DNA from 2 places in the Priestia sp. D3YE.R1 genome. Region 1 is predicted to be linked to the other one. Evidence: a T-box and tRNA genes for the amino acid it is inferred to sense, from the RefSeq annotation. Region 1 holds a T-box; the other holds one or more tRNA genes.
What was found. The T-box of region 1 lies ahead of thrS (threonine--tRNA ligase). A T-box ahead of a tRNA ligase gene usually reads a tRNA of that ligase, here a tRNA-Thr.
Positions count from the first base shown of each region.

Region 2: it encodes a tRNA-Thr, which carries the amino acid that the T-box ahead of thrS (threonine--tRNA ligase) is inferred to sense. The anticodon was not compared.

Region 1 covers NZ_JBLTHW010000003.1:555,413-570,577, reverse strand. The annotation lists gene ACOZIR_RS21215 (carbohydrate ABC transporter permease) at 1-810, opposite strand, end outside; gene ACOZIR_RS21210 (ABC transporter substrate-binding protein) at 826-2,112, opposite strand; gene ACOZIR_RS21205 (SIS domain-containing protein) at 2,229-3,215, opposite strand; gene ACOZIR_RS21200 (hypothetical protein) at 3,477-3,641, opposite strand; gene ACOZIR_RS21195 (MMPL family transporter) at 3,897-6,563, opposite strand; gene ACOZIR_RS21190 (MarR family winged helix-turn-helix transcriptional regulator) at 6,560-7,021, opposite strand; gene ACOZIR_RS21185 (MFS transporter) at 7,277-8,485, shown strand; gene ACOZIR_RS21180 (amino acid permease) at 8,551-9,951, opposite strand; gene ACOZIR_RS21175 (hypothetical protein) at 10,337-10,543, shown strand; gene thrS (threonine--tRNA ligase) at 10,713-11,930, opposite strand; T-box leader at 12,252-12,482, opposite strand; gene ACOZIR_RS21165 (sulfatase-like hydrolase/transferase) at 12,884-14,626, opposite strand; gene ACOZIR_RS21160 (cell wall hydrolase) at 15,121-15,165, opposite strand, start outside.
Region 2 covers NZ_JBLTHW010000001.1:977,225-982,502, forward strand. The annotation lists gene ACOZIR_RS04900 (TetR/AcrR family transcriptional regulator) at 1-402, opposite strand, end outside; gene ACOZIR_RS04905 (DHA2 family efflux MFS transporter permease subunit) at 668-2,191, shown strand; gene ACOZIR_RS04910 (aromatic ring-hydroxylating oxygenase subunit alpha) at 2,224-3,276, opposite strand; tRNA gene ACOZIR_RS04915 (tRNA-Thr) at 3,487-3,559, shown strand; partial or broken gene ACOZIR_RS04920 (ABC transporter ATP-binding protein) at 3,826-4,776, shown strand; gene ACOZIR_RS04925 (ABC transporter permease/substrate-binding protein) at 4,776-5,278, shown strand, end outside.

The DNA of each region.
Region 1 (15,165 bases):
GACAGTAGCAATTGAAGAAGCGTAGCCCATCATATCTTTCGAAAAGGCTGTTTTGTATAAATACGTACTTAGGACTTCAGATGATGTACCCGGTCCGCCTCCAGTTAAAATATAAGGTTCATTAAATACTGTAAAAGCACCAGTGAGTGTTAAAATAACAGCTACAAATGTCATTTCTTTTGTTTGCGGTACAGTAATATGAAAGAACATTTTAAACTTATTAGCGCCGTCTATTTCAGCTGCTTCATACAGTTCAGGTGAGATTTTTTGTATCGCTACAATATATAGCATGGCAATATAGCCGATAGACTGCCACTGAGATACAGCAATTACTGCATAAATAGCCGTATCACTGTCTCCTAGCCAAGGTTTTGCCAACGAATCTAATCCAATCATTTTGAGTACTTGATTTAAAAGCCCTACTTCAGGGTTGTAAAAAAAAGTAAACAACAAAGCGATAACGGTCATCGAAACGACTACTGGTAAAAAATAAACCGTTCGAAAAAAAGGAGAAAACTTTCGAATAAGTTTATCTTCTAAAACGGCAGCCACAATCAGACCTCCACCCACTTGAAAAATAATTGAAATGACCGCATAAAGAATATTATTTTTCAGTGCTTGATAAAAGACAGGGTCTTTAAATAAGTGAACATAATTATCTATTCCTACAAAAACCTTGTCTGGTGAAAATGTACTCCACTCATAAAGACTATCCCAAATATTCTGAAAAATAGGGAGGTACACAAGTAGCAAAAAAGCAAATGCAGGAAGAAGATATAAATAAGGGGTTAGCTTATTGCGTTTTAACATTGCTTTTTCACTTCCTTACTTTTTAGATTCAGCACGAACACTCGCTGCCGCTTTTTGTACATCTTTCATTACTTCTTTAGGTGTTTTATCACCATTTAGCATAAGCTGAGCGCCTGTTAAATAAGCATCTGCAATTCGAGCATCGATTGCCATATCAAACCATGGAGCCATCTCTTTGGCTTGTAAAATATTATCTACTGCTTCTAATTGCTCCGGGGTTGAATTAATGCTGTTAGCCGTATCATTTACTGCACTGTATTTCCCTACTTCTTTTACTAGCTTTTCACCCATTTGTTTTGATGTTAAAAATTCAAGAAATTCCATCGCTTCTTTTGGATGCTTTGTTTTAGAAGAAATCATAAACCCTTCAGGTGATCCAGTTAAATTAGTAGCGTTTCCTTTTCCGTCCTCCACTTTAGGAAAATTAAACATGCCAATCTTAAATTTCGTTGGACCAAAAAGCTTAATTTCAGCGGTTTCAGCATAAAACATAGCTGCTTTTCCATTTGAAAATTGTTGTCTTGCATATTCATGATCAATCGAATTTGTGTTTTTATTAAAGTAAGGAACTAATTCTTCTAATTTTTCTAGAGATTTTACATAACCTTTATCCGTGAATGTCCCAGTTTTTGAGTTATAGTCTTTTAAAAGAACGTCATGCTTTACCATGCGCTGGTTTAAGGTTCCTACGTAGTGAGAAATGGTCCACGTATCCTGGCTTCCAAACTCTAAAGCTGTATAATGCTTCTTTTTTAACACGCTTAAAACATTTAGTAGCTCGTTCCAATTTGTAGGTGCTTTTAATCCTAATTTATTGAAGATATCTTTGTTGTAAAAAAACATTTTTCCATCCATTGTAACAGGAACACCATAAATTTTATTATTAACGGTATATGGTTTAATTTGTGATTGAACAAGAGTGGAAGACCACGCTGAATCCTTCTTATAATAAGAGGTTAAATCTAAGGCTTTGTTTCCTCTGACAAATTGTCTAGCAAACTCATCGCTCCAAGAAAAGTAAACATCAGGAGGGGTATTGGTGCCTGTCATAACTTTAATTTTGTCTTTATACGAATCGTTTAAGACCGCTTCTGTTTTGATATCAATATCAGGGTGCTTTTTCTCAAATTCTTTTACAACTTCTTCAAAGTAGCTTTTTTCAGGTTCTTTTGGCCATCTGTGAAAGAATGTTAATGTTGTCTTTCCTGTGTCTGAGTCTGAAGACGTTTGTTTTCCAGCACACCCCCCGAGCATTAAAGAACAACTTAAAAGTGAGGCTAAGATTAAATTTGTCTTTTTCATATAGAAACCCCCTTATTGTAAGTGCTTTCATATTCAAGTTATACTATAATGTTTTATAACATTATAGTATAACTCGTAAGGAAAATATACAGATTTCTATCTTTATTAGGTGATTATTAATATTCTACTTTCCACATATAGCGTCTTTTACTTAAAGGATGATTGCGTGCTTCAGCTAATTCTTCGGCATATTGACGCAGTACACGGTTTAATACAAGAGGAGCAATATACCCTTGCACGTCTTTATCAATTCCTTTGAAGTCATATGCTTTTGCATCTAGAACAGTTAACTTCTTGCCGTATCGTTTAGAGAATGATAAAGCACGTTCTTCTAAAGGTCTTGTTTCATCTAGTCCAGCTAGGATGATAAAAGGTACGTTTTCATCAATAATTTCAAATGGACCGTGGAAATACTCTCCGGCGTGAATAGCGTGAGAATGAATCCACTGCATTTCCATCAAGATACAGATGCTGAATGAATATGCTGCTCCATAGTTTGAACCGCTGGCCATTGTATAAATAACCGGTTCAGACTTATGTGATTCGGCGAATTTTCTCGCATTGCTCGCTTCGTATTCGAGAGCTTTTTCATAAACAGACTGTAAATTTTCTAAGCTAGTAACTAACTTTCCAAATTTGTCGTTATTTTCTGCTACGTATAAAAGACCAAATACAAGCTGATATAAAACGCCTAAGTTTGTTTCAAAAGCATCGATATCATTCCCCCACTCATACTTAATAAAAATATCTGCGCTGTGTGCTAAAGGTGAAGTAGGTTCATTTGTTAAGGCTACAGCATAAGCGCCTTTGCTTTTAGCGAACTTAGCTGCTTCTGTAGTCTCAGGAGTTGTTCCTGACATGGAACATAAAATAACCAAGGAGTTTTTTCCTAGTTGCTGCGGATTGCGGTGGATAAATTCGTTCGAGCTATACAAATCGGATGTAATATGTTGAGCTTCTCGATCTAGTACATACTTAGCTGGATACATGATCGCAGAAGATCCTCCACATGCGACGAAAAACACATTACGAATTTGCTTGCTTTTTAATTCGTTTAATACGGCTTGCACATCACTTTTTACATGCACTACTGTTTTGCTCATTTTCCCCACTCCTCAAATAAAATATGATATACAACATTATGTAATGTTATATATTGTTATATTAAACTGTAAACGTTAACTAGTCAATATATTTATCAGAATATTTAACTTTTTATCTATATTTGTAGAAATACAGTACGGCAAGTTACAAATCTCTTTTTTCTTATTTCCTCCAAAAAAATAAAAACCTTCTCTAAAATAAGAAGGTTTCACATCATGATCTGCATAGAGACTGCCTTTGCCTTACTTCTGAAGATTTTATTACATATCTTCTTTGCCTTGACAGCTCGGACACTCATAAACGTGCACAAAATAAAGCCCAATATGGTGAAATCGTTTCCCTAAGCAATCTGGACATGTTCCTGCTTCGCGGATTTGTTCCCGTCGTTTGTCTCGCTGACTAGCGAAAAAATTTACAAATTTCATAAAAAACCTCCCTCATGTTTTTGACTATAGGTTTTCCAGAGAGGCGGCCTTTTATTCGCCTAGATGTATTTATAAAAGCACCTGCTTGATTGTGTTTTTAAACTATAATCGAGTTTTCCAATAATACAAAAAGGATAGATAGAGCAGTCTTATGACGCTCATCTATCCTTCATTTTATCGTATATAGTGTTTAACGCTATCCAAGCGTCTATCACTATTTCCTACAAATAGCTGATTTTTGATACAGCTATCAAGTTATTCTTCTACTTTGTATTTTTCTTTTTTTCGAAGAAACGGCCACCAGTTTCCTTCTCCAAGCGTCACGACAATCGCTGGCATAAGAAGCGGAAGAATAACAAGGCCATAAAGTAAAAGACCGATAATGACAACCGTTGCTACATGTACAAGTGTTAATACACCTGATGGGATCATAGCCCCAAACGTTCCAGCTAGGATAATAGCAGCAGTGATAATAACCGACCCCATCTTACTCATGGACGTAACCATTCCTTCTGCTACGCCGCTTTTCACTTCTTCGTTAAAACGGTCTAACAAGAAAATAGAATAGTCAATTCCCAGGGCAACCAAAATAACAAAACTAAAGAACGGCACTGCCCAGCTGATTCCGTCATTCCCCATTATATCCACGAATAGAAGCTCTGAGATTCCCATTGCCGTATAATACGTAAGCAGCAGTGAAGCAATCATATATACAGGCATGATCATTGAACGAAATAAAATGGTCAAAACAATAAACAGTCCAATCATCATAATGACCATTGTGCGTGAAAGATCCGTTGTGGATAAATCTTTTAAATCCGCATTTGAGCTCGATACGCCTCCGTACACAATTTCTGTATGGTCAAACGGCGTATTGACAACTTCATTTGCCACCGCTTTTTCAATATTTTTTACGGTTGAAATGGCTTCTTCAGAATATGGATTTTGATCAAGCACTACACTTAGCTTAACTCCTTTTCCATCTGCAAAGGAATAGTTATCGATGGATTGTTTAAACCCTTTATCTTTCATCACTTCTTCTGGAAGATAAATCCCCGTATCGCTAACTGTTGAGCTGTCACTCATATTATCAAGCATATCCGTTGCTTTTGTTAAGCCATCTGAGATTTTCGTCAGTCCATCATTCGCGCTGTTAACACCTTTTGCTAACTGATTGATACTGTCTGATAGCGTTCCTACTTGACTTTGCTGAACTGAAAGATTCTCATTTGCTTGTTGAAGACCGGTTTGAATGGCAGTAAGCTGTTTGCTGATTGCTGCAAGCTGAGGAACCGCTTGCTCCACATTTCCTGTTGTAGAGAGCTGAGTGCTGATAAGCTTCAGCTGTTGATTAATTTGAGCTAATCCGTCTGCAGCAGGTGCAAGTGATCCGCCAGATTCTTTAGAAGCAGAACCGGTTTTGTCAGCTATTTGATTTAGCCCTTTTTCAATATCATTTAATCCTTTTTGTACATCTCCGATTCCTTTAACAGCATCTTTGATTCCGTCTGATACAGAGCCCAGCTGTGAATTAACATATAAATCATCAATCTTTTCTCCGGTAGGCTGTGTAATCGTCATGACAGAATCCACGTGCTCCACTTTTTCAATTGCTTTGCTTATATTTCCTAAATAAGGAATAACATCTGCCTTTGTTAACTCTTTATCTCCTTTAATAATAACATTGACAGGAAACGCTTTTCCTTCTCCCAGTGCGTCGCTGATAGCGTTTAGTCCTTTTATAGATTTATAATCACTGCTGATCTCAGCAGTAGAATCAAACGACACTTTAGAGTCATACGTTACAATAAAAGGCACGGTAATAATCGCTGTAATAACTAAAAATACGAACGGTCTCGCCACTGCCTTTCTTCCTAAAAAACCCCACAGCTTATTGTCGCTATGAGAAGCCACTTTTTTAGACGGCCAAAATAATTTTTCTCCAAGCGTAACCATAAAAAGTGGCAGCAAGGTAAATAAAATCACTAGCAGCACACCGACTCCCACTGCTACGCCAACAGCCGATTGGAAAATAGCAAACTTAGCAAATCCAATGGCTGCAAAACCAATAAATACGGCAATTCCGCTGATGAATAACGTTCTTCCTGCTGTACGGTAAGCTGTGATAGTGGCTTCTACTTTATCATGTCCATTTGCCAATTCTTCACGGAAACGATTAAGTAAAAGAATGCAGTAATCCGTCCCAATCCCAAACAAAATAGCTACTAAGAACGTTTGGGTAAACGTTGAAATTGGAAAATCGACATTTTTAACTAAAATACCTAATAACGATTGACTGATTAAGTATGTGATTCCCACAATTAAAATAGGAATGAACGGCGTCACGACTGAACGGAAAACGAGTAAAAGCAAACCTAAAATCAAAAAGATGGTAATAAACTCGGTTTTCTTTAACCCTTCTTCTGAACTGTGTGCAAAATCCTGATTAATAAGAGATGCACCTGTTACATAGGCGGTAACGTCTTTTGGCACGTTGTCATAAATTTGATCCGCTATTTTTTCAACTTTTTCATCCGATCCTCTGACAGTAACCGGAACTAAAACCGTTTTTTTGTCTTTAGACATTAATTGATTGCGAACATCTTGATCATCTGTCAAAGGAGTTGTGACGTCTTTTACACCTTTAATTTTCTCTGTCTTATCAATGATTTTCTGTATTTGTTTCTCACTATCTTTATCTAATGCGTTATCTAACTTGATAACCATGCTGATGGTGTTGCTGTCTTCCCCGGCGTCTTTTAAAATTTGGCTGGCTCTAGATGAAACAGCATCGTCGGGAAGCTGAGACTGCCCTTTTTCACTTGCGAGCTTTGTTAAATTCGGTGCCATTAGCATCAATATAACCGTTAAAGCTAAAATAAAGGCGGCAATCACCCACTTAAATTTCACGATAAATTTCATTCTTTGCTTTCCCCTTTTGTATTTAACTTTTCTTTTGCCATTGTAAGAATTTCAATAAATGTATCTATTTTTTCTTCTTCTACATCATCAAACAAATTCTCAATAATGCTAAAACAGGCAGCATTTCCGTCATTTATTACCTTTTCTCCTTCAGCCGTAATCTTTATAAGCTTAGAACGTTTATCACTTTCTAGTTCGTTCGTGTCCCACTCCACGAGCCCTTTTTCGAGCAGTTTTTTGATTCGATTCGAAATGGCACTTTTATGAACACCTTGCAAGACAGCAAGACTGCCAGGTGAAGATGGACCTTTAATCATTAAACTATTTAACAAATCAAACTGCTGTCTTGATACATGTTCAAAGAGGTTATGGCTTATCTCTCTGTGAATGACTTCTGTTCCTACAAACAGCACTTCTTCAAAAAGTTCTACCGCTTGATATAACTTGCTTTTCGTCACTTATTTCCCTCCTTTGATTATTTAGTTTATAGATGTAAACTATTTAACTTTAAAAATAGTTTATAGGACTAAACTTTATTCTGTCAATAAATTTATGTCTGACTGTCTTCATATATGATAAAGATAAATAGAAATCTGAAAGATACCGCTTACATCAGCTTTTTTGGTTGTCAAAGCTCAATCACTTAAGTATTATTAGTAATTGACTTCTTTTCAAGGAGATATAAATTTTATACACAGAAAGGGTGATCACACATGAATACAATGCATGCTAATGAGCAGGTCAGTAAGAAAGATTCCTTTCCAATTGCTCTCATCTCGTTAACTCTTGGAGCTTTTGCTATTGGAATGACGGAATTTGTTATTATGGGGATACTGCCTAACGTTGCAGAAGACCTTCACGTTAGCATTTCGACTGCTGGTCAGTTAATTACAAGCTATGCTTTAGGAGTAGCAATCGGCGCGCCAATTTTAACTATTTTTACTCATCGACTTCCTCAAAAGCTTCTGCTTTGTTTACTTATGCTTTTATTTATTCTCGGAAATGCGATTGCTATTATTGCACCTAGCTATGGAATTTTAATGGGAGCTCGTTTAGTTACGGCATTATGTCACGGTACGTTCTTTGGAGTAGGCGCTGTTATTGCTTCACGGCTTGTACAACCTCATAAACGTGCAAGTGCTGTCGCAACGATGATGGCAGGTTTAACTATTGCAAATATCATTGGCGTTCCTGTGGGAACATTCATTGGCCAACACTTAGGCTGGAGAGCTTCGTTTGGGGCTATTACGATTATGGGGATTATTGCATTTATCGGTATTATTCTGTTTATCCCAAAACTTGGTCAAGACAAATTAACGGGTCTAAAACAGCAGTTTGCTGCTTTTACCCAACCAAAACTTCTTGTGATGCTTCTTTTAAGCGCAATAGGATGCGGTAGTTTATTTACTGTTTTTACGTATATTACACCGCTTCTTGAAGACGTTACAGGAGTAAGTGAACACAGCGTTACGTGGATACTTGTATTATACGGATGCGGCGTTACGCTTGGAAACGTTGTTGGGGGCAAGCTTGCAGACTGGAAGCTAATGCCTTCGGTTGTAGGGATATTTGCTTTTCTTTGTATTGTGCTGACTATTTTTACGTTTACTGTTAAAAGCCCAACAGCAGCTATTATCACGCTGTTTTTCTGGGGAGCAGCAGCGTTTGCTGTAATGCCTGGTATTCAAGTGAAAATTATGAACTTAGCACAGGAAGCACCTGCTTTAGCTTCTACTTCGAATCACTCATTTGCTAACTTAGGAAATGCTTTTGGCGCCTTTTTCGGAGGCGTAATTATTAACCATATGGGACTTACTTCACTTCCTTGGGTTGGCGCCATTTTTGTAGGAACGGCTTTTGTTATTAGCACTTGTCTTTTTATTGTGGAAACACGCAAAAAACATAGTGAACAATCGTCCTAACTGTCTAACAACTGAACAAAAAGCAAAAAAAGAGCCTTTCTTTGATGAAAGGCTCTTTTTTGCTTCTAGCTCGCTTTTTTCATTTCTTTACTTGTTAATCGACTGTGTTTACGAGAGTAACCTATATACACAAATATACCAAGCACAATCCATATGCTAAAATACAGCCATGTTGTTTTAGGAAGATTAATCATTAAAAATAAACAAGATAATACAGATAAAATTGGTAAAACCGGGACAAACGGCATTGTAAATCCACGTTTTAAAGTTGGGTGCGTTTTGCGTAAGATGATAATGCTGACGCCCACCATGCCGAAAGTTAAAAGAGCTCCGATATTTGCTAAATTCGCAAGTTCTTTTAGATCAATAAACCCTGAAATTAACGCTCCAATAATTCCTACTAGCCAAGTGGAAAGAGTCGGAACTCCCGTTTTCTCATTTGTTTTAGCAAATGCTTTTGGCAGCAAGCCGTCGCGGCTCATTGAGAATAAAATGCGTGTTGCTGCATAAATGTAAGCGAAAATAACAGCCATAATTCCAATGACAGCTCCTGCAGCAATAATTCCTGCCACTGCATTTTGTCCTACTGAATGAAGAACATAGGCCATTGCTTCTGGAACATTCAGTTCCTTATAAGAAACAACTCCTGTCATAACAAGGCATACTGCTACATAAATAATCGTGCAGATCACAAGTGAACTAATAATTCCAATTGGCAAATTGCGCTGCGGGTTCTTTACTTCTTCTGCTGATGTAGATAAGGCATCAAAACCTAAGAAAGCAAAAAATACGGCCGCTCCCCCTGTCACAACACCTTCAATTCCATAAGGCATAAAAGGAGTCCAATTAGATGGCTTCACATAAAAAGCCCCTACAATAATAAAGAGAAGGATAATAAATAATTTAACAAGCACCATAAAATTATTCACTTTTTTACTTTCTTTAGTTCCCCTTGAAAGCAGCCATGTAATAAGAAGTGTAATACAAATAGCAGGAAGGTTCACCAGGCCTCCATTTGCAGGGATGGTAATCAATTCTTTTGGCAGTGAAAAACCAAAGCCTTCTAAAAAATTATTAAAATAAGAAGACCATCCATTTGCTACTGCTGACATCGTTAATAAATAGACGGAAAGCAATGTCCATCCCATTAAGTGTGCTACCACTTCGCCGATGGTTGCATATGTATAGGTGTAAACGCTCCCAGATACAGGTATAGTTGAAGCAAACTCCGCATAGCACAGCGCTGCAAAACCGCATACAATAGAAGCCAGTATAAAAGAAAAAATAACGGCTGGCCCCGCATCGTTAGCAGCTACTAATCCTGTTAACACTAAAACCCCCGTTCCTATTACGGCTCCAATACCAAGAAGAGTCAAATCGAATGCCCCTAATGTTTTGACTAGAGATTTGTTTTGACTTTGTTCTAATAATTGCTCGATTGACTTCTTTTTAAATAGCTTTCCCATTGCACTCTCTCCTCTCTGTTGCCACTCATCCATTAAAAAACTTAAAAATGACGTCTTTTCCTATTTGACTGCGCGTTTTTACTTCAGATACAGAAGTAATTATATAGAAATAATTACTAACTTGTCTATTAGTATACTAATATCATTATATATATTTCAAGAGTTTTTGTAAGCGATTTCTTAATCTCTCTCTGTTTTGGATTTATCAACTAAATAAAGAAATCATCATTGTGATTATGTATAATAAGTTTGAATAAAATTAATATTCTAAAAAATAAAATGATTCATTTTCAGATAGTTTTTTCGCTACCTATCTTCAAGTATAAATTCCTGACATAGGGATTATTTATAGAACGATGAATGTTTTACCTTAACAGGTGTTATAATGATGAAAACTGCAGTGTATGAAGGGCGGAGAGAGATGCTTAACTTACTTATTGGCTGTATTTTACTAGCATTAGGAGTGTACTTTATGTTTAAATTTCTTTTTTATTCTCCTTCTAAAAAGAAGCGAGGTCAGCAACCTATGAACAAATTGTCAAATGAAGATTCAGCTTCACCCCGTACAAACGATTCGAATGGAACAAGATAATTTTTTTATAAATACCGGCGTTTGTCTAAGGCAAAAGTTATACTGATGATATATATTATCTTATACCCTTCTAGTTCAATATTCCCTTCATTTTGATGTAAGACAAGATGAAGGGAATCACTATCCGACTAAAAAAATCGGATTTTTCTATTTAGCAAGGTAAATGGCTTCAATCAACTCTGTTTGAATTCATTTCTTCATTCAAGTGTACAGCTGCCTCTTTCACACTTACTGTTCCAATATTTTTCTTCCCGTGCTTTCGCATAGCAAGCGATTCATTTTCTACTTCTTTATCTCCTATTACGGCCATATAAGGAACTTTGAGCATTTCTGCTTCTCTAATTTTTAGACCTATTTTTTCAATACGATCATCTACTTCAACACGATATCCTTGTGACTCCAGCTCGTGTTTCACCTTGTATGCATATTCCACATGCGGCGGTGCAATAGGCAAAAGCTTAAATTGAACAGGAGCCAGCCAAAGAGGAAATTGACCTTCATAATGTTCAATCAAGATGGCCATAAATCGTTCAACGGAACCGTATATAGCCCGGTGAATCATTACGGGACGGTGCGGTTTATTGTCCTCTCCAATATACATGCAGTCAAACTTCTCTGGCATTAAGAAATCAAGCTGAACTGTTCCGCACTGCCAGCTGCGGCCTAGGGAATCTAAAATATGAAAATCAATTTTCGGCCCGTAAAAAGCTCCGTCTCCTTCATTTACCTGATAGTCTAAGCCTTTTTCAATTAACACCGATTGAAGCGATTTTTCTGCTTGATTCCATGTTTCAATATCTCCCATAAATTTTTCAGGACGTGTGGATAGCTCCACTTTGTAATCAAAGCCAAAATGTGAATAAAAGTCATGGATAAATGCTAGAATGCGGCTAATCTCAGCTTTGATCTGACTGAGTTCTACGAATAAATGAGCATCGTCCTGTGTGAATGAACGGACTCTTAGCAATCCGTTTAAAGACCCAGAAAGCTCGTGGCGGTGAACTAATCCAAGCTCTGCGTATCGAGTCGGAAGTTCTCGGTAGCTTCTTCGCTTGCTGTTAAACAATAAAATGGCTCCCGGACAATTCATCGGTTTAATCGCATAGTTTTGTTTGTCAACATTTGAAAAATACATATTCTCATGATAGTGCTCCCAGTGCCCTGATTGTTCCCAGAGCTCCTGTTTCATCATGATAGGTGTTTTTATTTCTTGATAGCCTGCTTTGTAATGCTTTTGTTTCCAGTAGTTTTCTAACTCATTTCGAACAATCATTCCGTTAGGTAAGAAAAACGGCATACCAGGAGCTTCTTCCATCGACATAAACAGCTCCAGTTCTTGACCTAATTTTTGATGATTTCGTTTTTCAGCTTCCATTTGTTTTGACATGTTCATTCCTCCAATATGTTTTTATTCAACAAAAAAACCGCACTCATCCCTAGTAAAGGGACGAATGCGGCCGTGGTACCACCCTAATTCCGTAAAATATCCATATGGATTTTACGCTTAAAAAGATAACGGTTTTACCGGTTGCGGTTTCAGTGTATACACATTCCCCGCCGCAGCTTCAAGGTGGTAAATTCATTTCGTTTTCTAAGGGTTCTCAGCCAGTGACCCTACTCTCTGTAAAGAAAATTTAAAAATGATTCATGTCCTTTTCATTGCTTGTATATTCTTTTTTTCCACATAAAAAACCGCACTCATCCCTAGTGAAGGGACGAATGCGGCCGTGGTACCACCCTAATTCCGTAAAATACCTATACGCATTTTACGCTCAAAAAAGATAACGGTTTTACCGATTGCAGTTTCAGTTAGTTATGCACGTTCCCTGCAATAGCTCTAAGGTGGTAAACTAGATGATTTCTTAAGGGCTCTCAGCCAGTGGCCCTATTCTCTGCGAAGAAAACAGCATCTAATTCGTGTCCTTTTCATTGCCAAATAATGTTTGTTAGTTGTTAAAAGCGATTATAGTGTATAAATTTAACAAAAGTCAAGAAGTAATTTTTTATTTTTTAATGGTATAGAATTACTTTATGCTTGAATTACCGAAAAGTTACTTAGGAATACACGGGCTTAGAAAGTTTTTTATTATAATATTAACGGCTACATTTTATTCTTGTTTTTTCCTTTATTGTGTGAAAACAAAGGCGGAAAAGAAAGATAGTACAAGCACGTATTTGTTTTACCTAAGTATTATTAACGAGGTGAAATCCAGTACTACCCAAAACAGAATAAGTAACATAGCACAAGTATCATGAGGTTTTTTATTTGTATACTAAAATATTAAATATACCTTTTTCTACTTGCGAAAATATTTGGCTTGAATCCGTCGAAACTATTTTTTATCTATCTTTATCCGAAAGCTCATCATTCATGCTTCCACTTTGCGGAAAAATCCGTTTTTTCCTGATTTGTTCTTTAAGAATAACATCAAGCTGCCGCTGAATTTTCCTTGTTTCATTTGTCGAAAAATACGGATGAGCCAGATTTACTGTTTCTAACGGATCCTTGGTCAAGTTGTACGTTTCAATTTGATCGGGAACCCCTGTTGTTTTTGGGGTAGTAAGACTTACTAGGTAACCTTCATATTGCCCTCGGTGAATGACTTCATCTGGTTCGTCAGATGCTGACCGAAATTGCGGATTATCATGGTAGCGAGCGTATTTCCAAATTTCCTTTCCTGCAGCTGACGGAAACTCTACAATGACCGCTTGAATGTGATTAGGCTGAACAACTGATGGGTAGCTTTCTCCTAAAAAATTTGTTTGGTGAAGTCCTTTTGTCGGGTCATCATCCGTCATAAAGAAAATCGGTATTTTTTCTTCATGAAGCGATGTTTCTCCTCGCAACGTTCCTGAGAGGTCTCTCCCAACAAATGGATGTACTTCCGTATGACTTTTTTGCAATTGCTTTTGAACAGCGGAAGCATCGATATTAGCCAAACTAAGCATTGTCGGGATCAAGTCAACGTGACTAGTCAGCAGGTCTGTACGTTGATAACTCGGAAACAAATGCTTGTTGTGAATGAGAAGGGGCACGTGAATAGACTCTTCATACATGTTGTACCATTTTTGATGCAGCCCTCCGTGAGCTCCAAGCAAATCACCGTGATCCGACGTAAAAATAATAATTGTATTTTCATAGAACGAAGATTGTTCTATAGTCCGAAGAACTTTCAAAATTTGTTTATCAACATTTTTTTGAAGCTGGTAATATAAGCGCCGGTAGAAACTAGAATTTGGCGTCGGCTGCAGCGCTTTTGGATAGATGTATTTATAGCTGCTTTGAGCGCTGGGCTTTGTTTGTAAAGATTCTCGAATGGTAGGTGGCGGCTCGATGTTCGGAATTGTTTCGTCAATAGAAAACTGAAACATGGGGAGGTATTTGGTAATCGCTCCGAACAGCGCAATGTCATGCGGGTTCACAAACGAAGCTACCATGAGCCAAGGCTGCGAAGTCTTTTGATATTCTAATCGTTGAATAAGCTCTATGATTTCCTCTGCATATATTTCGTCTCGTCCGCTCACTCCAATGGCCGCAGATGAACCAGAATTGTGCGGGTTTCTCCCCTCTGGCTCTGGACCAATCCACCCTGAAAAACCAAACTTTTCAAGCTTATTAGCCCGTTGATAGAGGAACTCTTTTTCTGGATCCGGTATTCCTGTTTGCATCTGGTAGCTAGAAAAAACGTTATGCGTTCCTGGAATTAAGATGTTCTCATCAGAAATATGCCATTTTCCTTTATAAAAGGTTTGATACCCAGCCTGCTTAAAATAATCTCCCATCGTTGGGACGGTATTAGGCTGCAGCCAAAACATATCAGGATCTTGTGACTTCTTTGCGATACCTTGCGTTTGCGTAACTCCGTGCACGGAAGGGTACTGCCCTGTAAACAATGTAGCTCGACTCGGTGAACAGGCTGTAGAACCGACGTAGTGACGAGTGAATGACATCCCGTGCTGTTTTAAAAATTCACGTGCTTTTAAATGTTTTTTTCGCCACTTTTTTACTTCTTTACTTTCATATACGGGTGGAAATCGTTCTTCGTCCACCATAATTAACAAAAAATTAGGCTGCTCCTTCATGTTTACTCCTCCACGTGTTTATCAAATTTTCTGTATTGATAAACTACGTAAAAAGGACTTTTTTTAGAAGAACGGAGTACGGTTCATGTCTTTTTATACCCAAACAAAAAAAGACTTGGAGGATTTCTCTAAGTCTTTCATAACTCGTTTCAATACGATATTCCTTATTTTTTGTATGCTTTTAGCTGCTGAGTTCGTTTATAGGTAACAATTATACTAGATATACGTACAATTATACAATTATGCTTATCACAAAACTCCACACCATGTAGCGCTACTCCCATAAAAAAACGAGCTGAACAACAAGAGCTAACCATGAAGTTATCCAAGCAAACATCATATTCTCTTTCAAGTTATCACCTTATATTTTTAATTATGAATGACTTCTTTTATTTTACCATAAAATTCTAATTCTAAAGGTTGTTCTACTGCTTATTTTATGTACATAACTAAAAAAGCTAATGACAGCGCGTAGCTAGCCATTAGCTTTTTCATTATTTTGCAAATACATGATTTCCTATTTTAATTGTTTCTTGTTT
Region 2 (5,278 bases), on a different contig from region 1:
TAAATCAATAAACCGTTTATAAATCCAGTTTACTTCGATGAACTGGGTTTTTTTAATGTATGCTTTTAAATCAGGATCATTGGAAACAAATACTTCTTCAAGTAACGTAAAAAATTTATGTTTGTGATGGTTTTTCATCTGCGCATCGATTTGTTTAACAAATACATCTACATCGGTCATGCTTTTACCAACCAGCAGCTGATTGCGCTCTTGTTCAATTGTTGTATGAAGCCAGGTAAAAACAGCGATTAATAATTCATTTTTTGAAGAAAAATAGTTGTAGAATGTTCCTTTTGAAATGCCGCTATAATCAATGATGTCTTGAATGGATGTAGCTTGAAATCCTTTTTCAACGAAGAGATGGTGTGCATTTTTTACAACTTGCTGTTTTCGGTTATTCATTATTATCACCTAAATATAAAATTAGACTCATGGTCCAACTTTATAATACATGATTTAAAGCGTTTACACAAATGTTCTTTTCGGAAAAATAACGATATCACGGCATATATATTGATATAAGAGGATTATAGGGCTAAAAAAGTTGAGAAAATAAAGGACGTGAACGCAAGATTTTTCGCTTGCATAAATTGAACTCACAGTATAATATACTCTATGTAGAACATGTGTCTAAAAAAATGAACCTAAAGTATAAGGGGGTATAATAATGAGTCAATCAATAAATCAAATGGAAAAGCCGCCTTATGGCATAATTGCTATTTTGTTAATTGGCGCTTTTATCTCATTGTTGAATGAAACGTTACTAAATGTGGCGCTGCCGTCTATTATGAAAGACTTAGATGTGACAACGTCAACTGTCCAGTGGCTTTCTACTGGTTATATGTTAGTGAATGGTATTATGATTCCAACTACCGCTTTTTTAATTCAGCGCTATTCTATCAGAGGCTTATTTTTAACGGCGATGACTTTATTTACAGCAGGAACAATACTTGCCGGTTCTTCGCCCGTATTTTCTGTGTTGTTAACCGCTCGTATTATTCAAGCGTCAGGCGCAGCTATTATGATGCCGCTTTTAATGAACGTATTGCTCACAAGTTTTCCATTAGAAAAACGCGGAGCTGCGATGGGGATTTTCGGTTTAGTTATGATTTTTGCTCCGGCAATTGGTCCTACATTATCAGGATGGCTAATTGAACACTATGAGTGGAGAATGCTGTTCCACCTTGTTACGCCAATCGCAGCCATTGTATTAATAGGCGCTTTCTTCCTATTAAAAGACAAAAAAGAAAAAGTGGAAATCAATTTGGATTTTTTATCTCTTTTGTTATCTACAATTGGATTTGGCGGACTTCTATACGGATTTAGCTCAGCAGGGGATAAAGGCTGGGATTCTGTGGAAGTATACGGCACCATTATCGTAGGAGCTGTGGCTCTGATTTTATTTATTACGCGTCAGTTCAAGCTTAAAACACCGATGCTTGAATTCCGCATTTTTAAATATCCAATGTTTGCTTTATCATCAACGATTTCGATGGTGATCACAATGGCATTATTTTCAGCCATGCTGCTAATGCCAATTTATGTTCAAACGGTACGAGGCATTTCTCCGCTTCATTCCGGATTACTAATGCTTCCAGGTGCGCTGCTAATGGGTGTGATGTCACCGATTACCGGAAAATTATTTGATAAATTCGGAGCGCGTGCACTGGCTGTAACGGGTCTAACTATTACAGCCGTTACGACGTATTTCTTCAGTAACTTAGAGCTTGATACGACGTATACAACGCTCATTACGCTTTATACGCTTCGTATGTTCGGAATGTCTATGGTGATGATGCCGGTTATGACAAACGGATTAAATCAGCTGCCGCAGCGCTTTAATCCGCATGGTACTGCCATGAACAATACGCTTCAACAAGTATCGGGAGCTATTGGTTCGGCTCTTTTAGTAACGGTGATGTCAAACCGTACAGCTACTCATGCAAAAGAGCTCGCTCAAGATGCAATGAGCGGAGCAGGAGCAGCTAATGCAACCGCAGCCGGGGCAGCTCAAATGAAAGAACAGATTGGGATGCAGGCAATGGTACAGGGGATTAACGATGCCTTTGCCGTCTCAGTAGTACTAGTGGTGGTTGCCTTAATTCTTTCATTGTTTATGAAACGAGCAACGCCTGCAAGTGAAGATGAAGTGATAAAGGAAAAAGCAGGACGCGAGCAGTTTGCTAAATAAAAAAAATCTCCGCTGAGACAGCGGGGATTTTTTTAGCTTGTATATCTAAAGCTTAAGCCCATTTTCTTTAATAATTTCCGGTAGCCGATAGACGTTTGATCAGCCATAATATGCGCTTCCATCTGCAGATCTAAAGGCAAGTCTTCAGGTTTTTGATTTTCAACCATTTCACGGTCTTCGTCAAAGACGCGAAGGTTAAAGTCATACACACCTTCAACGGGAGAATCTTTGTCAAAGTTTCGAGCGATTGGCGCAAATAAACGTGTTTCGCGGGCTGAAATAGGAGAGACTGCATTCATAATCCACAGCTCTGCGCCTTCTGGGAAGTATACTTTTAGCGTAGCTGTAAACGGCGGATAAACATCAAAGACGCGAAGCCATTTAAAATCAGGTGGATTTAAATGCTGCTGTTCTTTGGAATAATTGCTCACGGTGCTCGTATATTCTACATGAAGCCCATAGTCTGTATCGCTTACTTTATATTTAGGCACGAAGGCGTTGTTTCGATCACCAAATGTGTCCGTGTGAACCCAAGCAAAATGAGCTACGTCTAAAAAGCCTTCCATTTGACGACCGGCTGAACCCATGATATCAAAGCTCGGACAAACAATTTGCTGAAAATCAGGATCCTCCCACGCATCGAAGTAAGGCAGGTTATCTTCTTCTCCTGTCAGGGAAGTCCACACTAATCCAAATCGTTCAATAACTGGATAGACGGCCATACACAGGCGGGGAGAAATGTTGGCGTCAGGGTGAGCTGGAATCGACGTGCATGCGCCGTCCGTTGCGTAGCGGAAGCCGTGGTAAGGACAGACAATTTCATCATCTTCCACCCAGCCCATGCTAAGCGGGGTGCCTCGGTGAACGCATAAATCACGAGCCGCTACTACTTTGTGTGTGGTACGGTATAGAACTAGATTTACATCTAGCAGTTTTACGGACGTTGGTTTCTCTGTTACATCACTGCAGCGTGCGACAGGGTACCAATACTTAGCGAGCGTCGTCCAATCTTCCAGGCTGAACGTGCAGTCTCTTGGGTAGGGAGTTGCCGTTTTTGATTTGGTCATGGTTGGTTGTTGTTCCATCTATTTTCTTCCCTTCTTTTGTAAGCTCTTTTACTAAGGGTAATATAAAAAAAGAAAATTCACACAATTTATGTGAGGAGTTCTAACATAAAATATGGAACTTTGTAGAAAGTGCGAATTTCAGAAGACGCAAATTAGAGAATATACCAATAAAAAAATTGAAAAAAGCGCTTCCTAAATTAATTTAAACGTGATATAATTTTTCAAGACGCTGGTGTAGCTCAGTAGGTAGAGCACTTGCATGGTAAGCAAGAGGTCGCAGGTTCGATCCCTGTCGCTAGCATAATAAAAAAACCTTCTTTCTTGTTGAAAGAAGGTTTTTTTATTTATGTTGGCTTTAAAAGTATTCTCCGAATTATTCTTCCCCGCCTTGTGAACACTTTAACAGTTTGATAGCCTTATTAGGAGGCCGTGAAAAAACATGTGTATCTTTTCGACTATGTCTTATGAATCATATTTAGAAATATTCTTAAAAGAATGTTTATTGCCTCTAAGTATTGGGTACACGAAACTAGGGATTAAATTTCAACAGGGAGTGTGAACGATAATTTGATTACGTTTAAGAATGTGTCAAAGCAATATCCAGACGGTACGACCGCCGTGAAAAATATTAATCTAGAAATTAAAGAAGGAGAGTTTTTCGTTTTAATTGGTCCGAGTGGATGTGGGAAAACCACCACCTTAAAAATGATTAACCGTCTTCATGATATTACCGAAGGAGAACTATACATAAAAGATAAGCTCGTATCGGACCACAACATACATGAGCTACGCTGGAACATTGGTTATGTCCTACAGCAGATTGCTCTTTTTCCTCATATGACCATTGCTGAAAATATAGCCATTGTACCGGAGATGAAGCATTGGAAGAAAAACAAAATCAAAACGCGCATTGATGAACTGCTTACCTTGGTAGGACTAGACCCAAAGCAGTATCGAAACCGAAAGCCGTCTGAGCTCTCAGGTGGCCAGCAGCAACGTGTAGGTGTAGCACGTGCCCTCGCAGCTGATCCCCCCGTTATTTTAATGGACGAACCCTTTAGCGCCCTCGATCCGTTAAGCCGCGAACAGCTTCAGCAAGATGTTATTAGCTTAAAAGAAAAAATCAACAAAACATTTGTGTTTGTTACGCATGATATGAGCGAAGCGATGACGCTTGGAGATCGTATCTGCTTGATGAAAGATGGGGAAATTGTTCAAGTTGGAACCCCAGAGGAATTCATTTAAAAGCCTAAAAATGAATTTGTAAAAACATTTATTGGAAATCAAGGAAATACTTTATTTGAGACATTAGATATGTTTGTCAAAGAAAGTGAACAGCCAGACGTAGAACCTACTGAAGAGCTAGCTTCAACCGCCACTGTTCAGCAGGCAATGGACGCCCTTTACGACCATGAAGCAATAGCCGTGAAAAAAGGGAGCAAACGTATTGGCGTTGTAACGCGCAAAACTCTATTAGCGTTTCTTTCTGATAAAACGAAAGAAGGAGGAACGCTGTAATGAATGCACTAAGCACATTATTAGATCAACGAGGAGATGCACTGTTTCAAGCTCTTCTTGAACACATTCAAATTTCAGTACTGGCTCTTGTTATTGCCGTATTAATTTCAGTGCCGCTCGGACTGTACTTAACGAGGCATGACCGCATAGCTGAACCGATCATTGGCGTAACAGCCGTACTGCAAACCATTCCTTCACTCGCTTTATTAGGATTACTGATTCCTCTTGTCGGAATTGGAACCTTTCCCGCGGTTATTGCACTGTTTTTATATTCGCTTCTTCCTATTGTACGAAATACATATACCGGAATTAAAGAAGTGGACCCATCTTTAATTGAAGCATCCAAAGCCATGGGGATGAACTCGTGGAGACGATTAATCAAAGTAGAACTTCCTCTAGCACTTCCTGTCATTATGGCCGGAATTCGCACAGCGATGGTACTCATTATTGGTACAGCGACAATCGTGGCTCTTATCGGAGCGGGCGGACTCGGAAGCTTAAT